Regions from separate parts of the Yoonia sp. MH D7 genome, predicted to be linked through region 2. Evidence: riboswitches for the same ligand, from Rfam matches in the RefSeq annotation. Region 2 holds a riboswitch; the other holds the start of a gene.
The links. A riboswitch is a leader RNA that binds a small molecule or an ion and turns the genes downstream of it on or off. The one in region 2 is predicted to bind cobalamin.

Region 1: linked by a shared signal. The riboswitch ahead of ACXLHR_RS16525 ((2Fe-2S) ferredoxin domain-containing protein) and the one ahead of ACXLHR_RS13795 (DUF1636 family protein) in region 2 are both predicted to bind cobalamin.

What each region holds. Positions count from the first base shown of each region.
Region 1 is NZ_JBTJCF010000002.1:32,256-36,672, reverse strand. It holds gene ACXLHR_RS16540 (hypothetical protein) at 1-316, shown strand, start outside; gene ACXLHR_RS16535 (DUF977 family protein) at 341-538, opposite strand; gene ACXLHR_RS16530 (Fic family protein) at 552-1,409, opposite strand; cobalamin riboswitch at 2,029-2,228, shown strand; gene ACXLHR_RS16525 ((2Fe-2S) ferredoxin domain-containing protein) at 2,407-3,153, shown strand; gene ACXLHR_RS16520 (LLM class flavin-dependent oxidoreductase) at 3,150-4,211, shown strand; gene ACXLHR_RS16515 (ABC transporter substrate-binding protein) at 4,208-4,417, shown strand, end outside.
Region 2 is NZ_JBTJCF010000001.1:2,763,342-2,767,758, reverse strand. It holds gene ACXLHR_RS13805 (cobyric acid synthase) at 1-1,038, opposite strand, end outside; gene cobO (cob(I)yrinic acid a,c-diamide adenosyltransferase) at 1,045-1,656, opposite strand; cobalamin riboswitch at 1,695-1,902, shown strand; gene ACXLHR_RS13795 (DUF1636 family protein) at 1,996-2,391, shown strand; gene cobW (cobalamin biosynthesis protein CobW) at 2,384-3,442, shown strand; gene cobN (cobaltochelatase subunit CobN) at 3,447-4,417, shown strand, end outside.

The DNA.
Region 1 (4,417 bases), on a different contig from region 2:
CAAAGAGCTGGATGATGTGAGCTGGTTGGAAGTCGAATGTTCCAAAGCAGCTTCAAAGTCTGGATCAGTAATGTGCGGCGAGTGGACGTTTAGTCTGGCGACGCCGATGAACGGGAACGATGTTCATAGATCGCGGGTCGTCGTCTGGCGCACTCTCGAAGCAAAAAAAATCACAACAATTACCGGGCTGACGGCTCTGGCGCTGACGCTGGATATTCGCCTGCCAGTGTTTCCACTGCGCGACGGAGACGTAGGCGTTTGGACGCGTGACCCATCAAAACCAGCTCGAAATCGTTCCATGGGGGGAAGCCTATGAAGCTATTTTTTAACATAACATGTATTATCGGATCGAATACCAAGCCCCCCGCGCTTGACCGTGCAGTGCGAGGTGACCATCGTTCACCAATGTTTTGAAGTGTTGCTTGAGGGTGTTCCGGTTGGCACCTGTCAGCTTCACGGCATCTGCCATTGTGAGACGCCCTTGTTCACGTGTGAGCTCGACAATTTTCGCGGCGAGTTCAGGCATTGCGCCAATCATCAATTTTTCCCGCTCAACCCGTGTCTTGAGCCTTTGCATCTGGCGTTGCAACGCACTGAGGAAGAATTCTAGCCACGGAGTCCACTCGGGATTTGGCCTCCTGAATCGTGCCCTGGGTTTGCCTCAGCGCGAGATAATAGGCTTCCTTACTCTGTTCGATCACGCTTTCAAGCGAACTGTATGTCACATAAGCATACCCTGCCCTGAGCAGCAGTAGTGTTGTAAGAACGCGGCTAAGTCTGCCGTTGCCATCTTGAAACGGGTGTATTTCCAACAACACAACAACGAATATCCCGACGGCCATTAATGGGTGCATATCGGGATCTTTAACCGCGCCTTGATACCACGTCACCAACTCTTGCATTAGTCGTGGCGTGTCGAACGGCGAGGCCGTCTCGAAGACGATTCCAATCTGAGCACCCGTCTCGTCGAAAGCCGCGACGCTATTGCTGGAGGTCTTATAGGCCCCCCGATGGCGTTCGTCTTTGTTGCTATACTTTAACAGGTCCCTATGCAGTTGTTGGATATGGTTCTCTGTTATCGTGATGTTTTCCCACGACCCAAAGACCATCTCCATCACTTCAGCGTAGCCAGCAACCTCTTGTTCGTCACGGGTTTCAAAGGATTTGATTTCTAGATTGGACAAAAGCCGTTGCACGTCTTGGTCTGAAAGCTTGCTTCCTTCAATCCGTGTTGATGAGCCAATACTTTCAATGGTCGCCACGCGTCTCAGCGAAGACAATCGCTCCGGCGCAAGCGACCCAAGGGCGCGCCAAGCCCCCTTAAATTCGTCGATTTCAGAAACCTTGGCGAGGATTTTAGGCGTGATAACGAGTGACGAGGTGTTCAACATACCCATATGAATACCCATTTACACCCAATCGTCAATTCAATTCAACATCCATAAACACCCATTTGAATTGGGATCGCTAGATAGCCTACAAAGTCGTTGGTCCAAAATAAACTGACCAGTCTCGCCAGAAAATAGACAAACATAGATCAAGATGAGTTAGCCCCAACTGCCATTGATGGCCCAAATCCGGACCTTCACTTAAATCGCAGCGAAGGCTACCGAAGAGCCCGAGGCAGTCATTGCTATTTCTCGCTGCGTGCGCATGGAGCACGAAAGTTGCTGCAGATGCTTGACCTGAGACTCTGCGCTGCGACAGAGATCGCGGCCATTCGATCTTAATGCGGCGAGGATATGGACAGCAATTCACAGATTGCGGGTCGAAGCCGAGGGTGAGCTATTTTAAACGAACGGCTGCTTCTCTGCCGGAAAAAACAGCAAGGGCGGAACGCCGACGTTCCCTTCGATTACAAAATTATTCGAAAGTGTTTTATATATTCCATCGCACTCGCAGTCACCGTGATTTAATGGCTATAACTCCTGACGCTAGCCTTGGCGCACAAAAAACAATTCCATTGAAGATACCTTCAGTGGTTTCTATCGGACTGCGTTGATACTTGACGCCCTGCTGGGCTAGGTATTTAATGAAATAGTTATCGGTTCCCGAGAGGGATCAAATGGGAATTTGGTGCGCGACGGTATGACCGTGGCAATGCCAGAACTGCCCCCGCAACTGTAAGCGGCGAGCGACCTCGAACACGCCACTGGACTCGCGTCCGGGAAGGCCGAGGGACGTGACGACCCGTAAGTCAGGAGACCTGCCGTAAACGTGTATTCAACCCAGGCGGGGTGTCCTGGAGGGGGAATGATGACTAAATAGCCTCCACCGCTTTGCGGGGGGATCAGTCAATCGGCCTTCTTCTTGTGGTCTCTCGCACGACAAAGGCCGTGTTTTGTTCAGATCCCACTTTCGACATCGCAGGCCGTGCCGCTGTCCATCAGACAAAGGGCTTGTCTGATGCGGCCCATGATTCTCGTTCTGGCCAAGGCCGCAATTGCGGCAGCACCACGTGCGGAAATGGCTGCGCTGGCCGAAGCGGTGGCCGCGCACAGCCCCGGCCATAACGCCACTTACGCCTTCTCGGAGCAAGGCAGCCCCAGCCTGCGGGAGCGCCTGAGCGAGATTGCCGCGTCGGGCGTGTCCAAGGTTATCATTGTCCCGGCGATGCTACCGATGGAGCCGGGGTTTCCGGCATGGATCCGCCGGGCAGTGAATCGCTGGATGAAAACACAGTCTTTGCCGCTGCCCAAGATCACCATCGCGCCTCCCCCACTAGTCGCGTCAAGCGATATGCCAGCGATCCTGTCCTCCGCCGTAGCGCGGGCGGGCCACGAGGATGTGACACAATCTGCGACCCCGATCCCCGACGCTTCGGTGATCCAAGGCCCAAAGCGTCGGGTTTTGCTGTGTATGGGCGGGCCGTGCAATGACGCCGCGTCTGGTCTGTTGTGGCAACACTTGCGTGCTGAGCAAGATCGGTTGGGTCTGCGGGATAATGGCGAGGGGATGATGAGCTGCAAGACGAGCTGCCTCGGCCCGTGCAATCTTGCGCCCGTGGTGCAGGTCTGGCCAGAGGGGACGACCTATTGCGGGGTGGACGAAACAGCGCTCGATCGGATTCTGGCAGAGCATATTCAGGGCGGCACGCCTGTGGAGGACTTGGCCTATCGCCCTCAAAAGACCAAGCAACGGCTACGGTCATGAGCTCCGCGAAGGAAAAACTACGCTTCGATCTGACGGGCTACGCGCGCGATGGCAGTCTCGGCGACCACGACGGGCTGATGCGGGTCGCAGAGCGGGCCGATGTCCTTGGGTTTGGCGGCATCTGGTTTAATGAGTTCCACTTCTCCCGCACCACGCTACCCTATCCATCGACGCTGCTTCTGGGGGCGGCGATCCTTGCGCGGACGCAACGATTGCGCTTTGGCACCTCGATCCTTGTGCTGCCGCTGTACCATCCGCTGCTGCTGGCCGAGCAGATCGCGCAACTGGATCGTCAAAGCGGGGGGCGGCTGGATGTGGGCGTCGGACGCGGTACCTCGCCCGAGACATTCCACGCGCTTGGCCTTGATCCCGCTCAAGCCCCTGCACGGTTTGCCGAGGCGCTTGGCGTGATCCTTGCCGCGTTGACGAAACCGATCGTGTCGTCGGACGGCCCGACATGGACATTCTCCGACGTGACTGTAGGCCCGCCGCCGATCCAGCGACCGCACCCGCCGATCCATGTCGGGGCCGCGTCACCGGATACGCTGGCCATCGCCGCGCGGCACCGTTTCCCGCTGCTTCTGAGCCTTGAGCCGAACGAGACCCGTCAGATTGGCGTGTTCCGTGACCAACTCGCGCGCGCAGGTGCAAGTTCAGAGCCTTTGGCGGCCTCTTCGCTGGCGCGCTACGTGATTGTGGAAGCGACCCAAGCCAAGGCCGAGGCCGCGCTTGATCGGTTCACCGATGCGCTTAACAAGGCCCGCATCGCCCGTGCAAACACCTTCGGCAAACCGCCACCCGCGCCGCGTACGCCCGCCGATATGCTGGCGGGATACACCATTGCCGGGACGCCCGAGGCATGCCGCGCCCAGATTAAGCACCTGACTCGATCCACGGGTATTCGCAATATGCGCTGCCTGTTCTCCGCCAACGGCACCATTCCACTCGATAAGGCATCCGCCTCGATGGAACTTTTCGGAACCGAGGTTTTGCCAATTTGCGCAGACCTGCCCGCGCCACCTCTCCCAAACATCAGACCTAAAGGAACCCTCCCATGAGGCATCTCAAACTAATCGTCACCGCCAGCTTGTTGGCTCTCGCTCTGCCTGCCTATGCGCAGGACGGTTTTCCGTTCGTTGACGAAAACTGCGGCCACACGTTCACCTACGACGCAGCCCCGGAGCGCGCCGTGACCCTATCGAACAACGCGACCGAGCTGATGCTAGCGCTGGGTTTGGAGGACCGTATGGCAGGCACATCCTAC
Region 2 (4,417 bases):
GCCCATGGGGTCTGAGATGCAATTGCCCAGCATCTGATATCCGCCGCAGATCCCTAGAATGCGTCCGCCGCGCCTGTGATGTGCGATCAGGTCGATGTCCCAACCCTGAGCGCGCAGAAAGGCCAGATCACCGCGTGTCGACTTTGACCCCGGCAAAATGACCAGATCCGCGTCCGCCGGAATGGGTTGGCCTGTGGACAGTATTGTGACACGCACATTGGTTTCCTGGCTGAGGGGATCGAGATCGTCGAAATTAGCGATGCGTGACAGGCGCAGACAGACGATATGAAAACCCTCACCCCTCGACGTGTCCGCGATATCAAGCGCATCCTCCGCAGGCAGGCGCCACGCATCCGCAAACCACGGAGCGACTCCGAAACCGCGCCAACCGGTCATCTGCGAAATCGCCGCGTAGCCGTCGTCAAACAACGCGGGATCGCCGCGGAATTTGTTGATGATGAACCCCTTTATCCGATCTGCATCAGCTGTCGGCATCACCGCTTGCGTTCCGACGATCTGTGCGATCACGCCGCCCCGATCGATATCGCCGCACAGTACGACGGGGACGTCTGCGGCCTCGGCAAAGCCCATATTGGCGATGTCGGCCTGCCGCAGATTAATCTCGGCAGGGCTGCCGGCACCCTCGACAATTACCAGATCGTACTGCGCCCGCAGGCGTTGAAAACTGTCCAGAACGGCACCCATCAGCGCGGGCTTCAGCGCTGCATAATCGCGCGCTCGTGTCGTCGTCAGACGCTTGCCCTGTACCACCACTTGCGCGCCCATTTCAGTTTCGGGCTTGAGTAGGACCGGATTCATATCGGTATGTGCGGCCAACCCGCAGGCCATGGCCTGAAGCGCTTGCGCGCGTCCGATTTCGCCGCCATCTGCCGTCACGGCGGCGTTGTTGGACATGTTTTGCGGCTTAAAGGGCGCGACGGATAGGCCGCGCCGGCGGGCGGCACGGCAAAGCCCCGCCACCAGCATTGATTTGCCGACGTTCGAGCCGGTTCCTTGTATCATTAATGCGCGCGCCATGTCGCACTACATCTCGATGCCGTTTTGCGCCTTGATCCCCTCGCGGAAGGGATGCTTGACCAGCGCCATTTCGGTCACAAGATCGGCAGCCTCGATCAGCTCGGGCTTGGCATTGCGGCCGGTCAGGCACACATGCGTCATCGCGGGCTTTTGGTGCAGCAGAAAATCTACCACTTCGTCGATGTCCAGATAATCATAGCGCAGCGCGATGTTGATCTCGTCCAACAACACGAACTGAATTTCTGGCTTCAAGATCTGCTCTTTAGCGATTTTCCAGCCGTTTTGCGCAGCGGCGATATCGCGCTCACGGTCCTGCGTTTCCCAAGTAAAACCTTCGCCGGAAACAAAGAACTGGCATTCATCCGCGAAATGTTCACGCAAAAGGGTTTTTTCGCCGGTTTCCCAGTTTCCCTTGATGAACTGTACTACCGCGCAGGGCATGCCATGCGCGATGCAGCGCATAATCATTCCGAATCCGGACGAGGATTTACCCTTACCCGCGCCAGTATGGACCATGATCAGTCCCTTTTCTTCGGTCTTGGTTTCCATCATCCTGTCGCGAGCGGCCTTGATCTTGCGCATTTTTTCAGTGTGACGGGCGTTCAGATCAGTGGACATAGGATTTCCTTCGGCTTGACAGGGTGTTGGCTTTCGGCGAAAGCTGCGATTATGTTGGTGCCTGCCTCGGCAGGTGAAAAGGGAATGTGCAGCCGCGATGTGTCGCGGTCAAGTGCAGCCGCCCCCGCGACCGTGAACGGAAAGGCCGATCAACGCCACTGGCAACCGCCGGGAAGGCAGATCAGCCATAGGGCCACCCGCCCTGAATCCGTAAGCCGGGAGACCTGCCAGCACACGACGACGTAACCGGACGGGGTGTTCTGGTGTCGGGGTGATTCCGACTGTCGGAATATCCTCGCCATCTATACCTTCGTCCCATAATATGTGGGGCAGAGGACCATGAACGATCAGACAGAAACGCCAGTCAATCAAACTGAAGTGCTGGTTTGTGTCAAATGCCGGCGCGGCAGTGCCGAGCAGGGTGACGATCGCAGGCCCGGCCAGATGCTTTATGATGCGCTGGACGCTTTGCCGCTGCCCGAGGGCCTGCGCCTGACGCCGGTTGATTGCCTGCAAAACTGCGATCACGGCTGCACCGTTGCGCTGCGCGGTGGCGCGCGCTGGACTTATATATTCGCCAATGTCGACGAGATGGCAGGTCCCGCCATGATCCTTGACGGTGCGGCGCGATATCATGCGACCGCCGACGGGTTAATTCCGTGGCGCGAACGCCCCGAACATTTCAAGCGTAACTGCGTTGCACGCATTCCCCCATTGGAGACCACAAATGTCTGACCTTGCGAAACTCCCCGTCACAATCATCACTGGCTTTCTCGGCTCGGGCAAGACCACATTGGTGCGCCAGCTGATGCAGAATCCGGGCGGCAGGCGCCTTGCTGTGATCGTCAACGAATTCGGCGATGTGGGCGTCGATGGCGATATCCTGAAATCCTGCGCGATCCCCAATTGCCCAGCCGAAAACATCATAGAATTGGCGAATGGCTGCATCTGCTGTACCGTTGCCGATGATTTCATCCCGACTATCGAGGCGCTGATGGCACTCGACCCACGGCCCGATCACATCGTGATCGAAACCTCCGGGCTGGCCCTTCCCAAACCGCTGCTCAAGGCGTTTGACTGGCCTGACATCCGCTCGAAAATCACCGTTGATGGTGTCATAGCTCTGGCCGATGCCGAGGCGGTTGCGGCAGGACGGTTTGCGTCTAACGTGGCGCGCGTTGAGGCTCAGCGTCTGGCAGACGAGAGCATCGACCATGAAACGCCTTTGTCCGAGGTGTTCGAGGATCAGATTTCCTGCGCTGACATCATTCTTCTGACCAAACCTGATCTTGCCGGTCCCGAGGGCGTGGTCCGTGCGAAGGCGGTCATCGCGGCACAATCCCATCGCGTGGTCCCCGTGGTCGAAGTGGCCGAGGGTGTCATTGACCCGCGTATTATTCTGGGGCTTGAGGCTGCGGCCGAAGATGACACCGATGCGCGTCCCTCGCATCACGACGGGGCGGATGACCATGAGCATGACGATTTTGAAAGCATTGTCGTGGACATCCCCGAAGTCACCGATCCTGCCGACCTAGTCCGCGCTATCGAAGCGTTAGCCAATGACCATAATATCCTGCGCATCAAGGGCTATGCTGCTGTAGCGGGCAAGCCGATGCGCCTGCTGGTTCAGGCTGTGGGAGCGCGTGTGCGACATCAATTCGATCGCCCGTGGAAGCCAGATGAGGCTCGTGCAGGCCGGTTGGTCGTGATCGCCGAGCATCATGATATCAAAGCGGATGTGATTTGTGCGGCATTGGGCGCGGCGCGTACCGAGGCGGCTGAGTAACGCCATGCATGTTATATTCCGCGAAAGCCACGGGCTGGAAGAGACCGAAGCGCCAATGGATCTGGGGCAGATCGCCGCTGATCTGGTGGTGCTGTCGCTCTCGGATTCCGACCTCGGCGCTTTCGCGGAAGGCTGGCATCGCGGGGGAGGACCGGAGGGGCGGCTGCCCACGTTACGGCTGGCAAATATAGTCGCGCTCAAGCATCCGCTGTCGGTTGATACCTATGTTGAGCAGACGCTGAGCGGGGCCAAGGGGATCCTGATCCGCTTGATTGGCGGCGTGCCCTATTGGCCATACGGATTGCAGAGCATTCGGGCGCTGGCCCAGCAAAAAGGTATTGCGCTCGCCGTGTTACCCGCTGACGGTCGAACCGATACGCGATTGGACGAGATGTCGACGCTGCCGAAATCCACGCTGCGGCGGTTGGCGCATTTGTGCGACACCGGCGGCGCGGTCGCCGCGCAGGCGGCGCTGGCGCAACTCGCGCTAGCCGCAGGACTCTATGCCGGGCCTGTGCAGGGCACCAAATCATTGCCGCAGGTGGGGGCATGGACGCCCGAGCAGGGCGCATGCTGCCCGATTCTGGCGCTGGGCTCTGCACAGGCATTGGCGGGCCAGCCGCGCGTATTGCTAGTCTTTTACCGCTCGTATCTGGTGGCCGCCGATCTTGCGCCGATCACGGCTCTTTTTGACGCCTTCCGCGCGCGGGGCTTTGACGTGGTCGCACTCTTCGCGCCCTCGCTGAAATCGCCGGATGCTGCGGGCTGGCTGCGCCGCCAAATGGCCACGCTTGCTCCTGCAGCAGTCGTCAACGTCACAGCCTTTTCCGGCAAGGGGGCGGGTGGCACATCGCCGCTGGACGCCGCAGAGGTTCCGGTGTTTCAAGTGGCGCTGGCAACGTCCACGCGCAAGGCGTGGGCGGGGGCCGAGCGGGGTCTGTCGCCCGCCGATCTGGCGATGCATGTGGTGTTGCC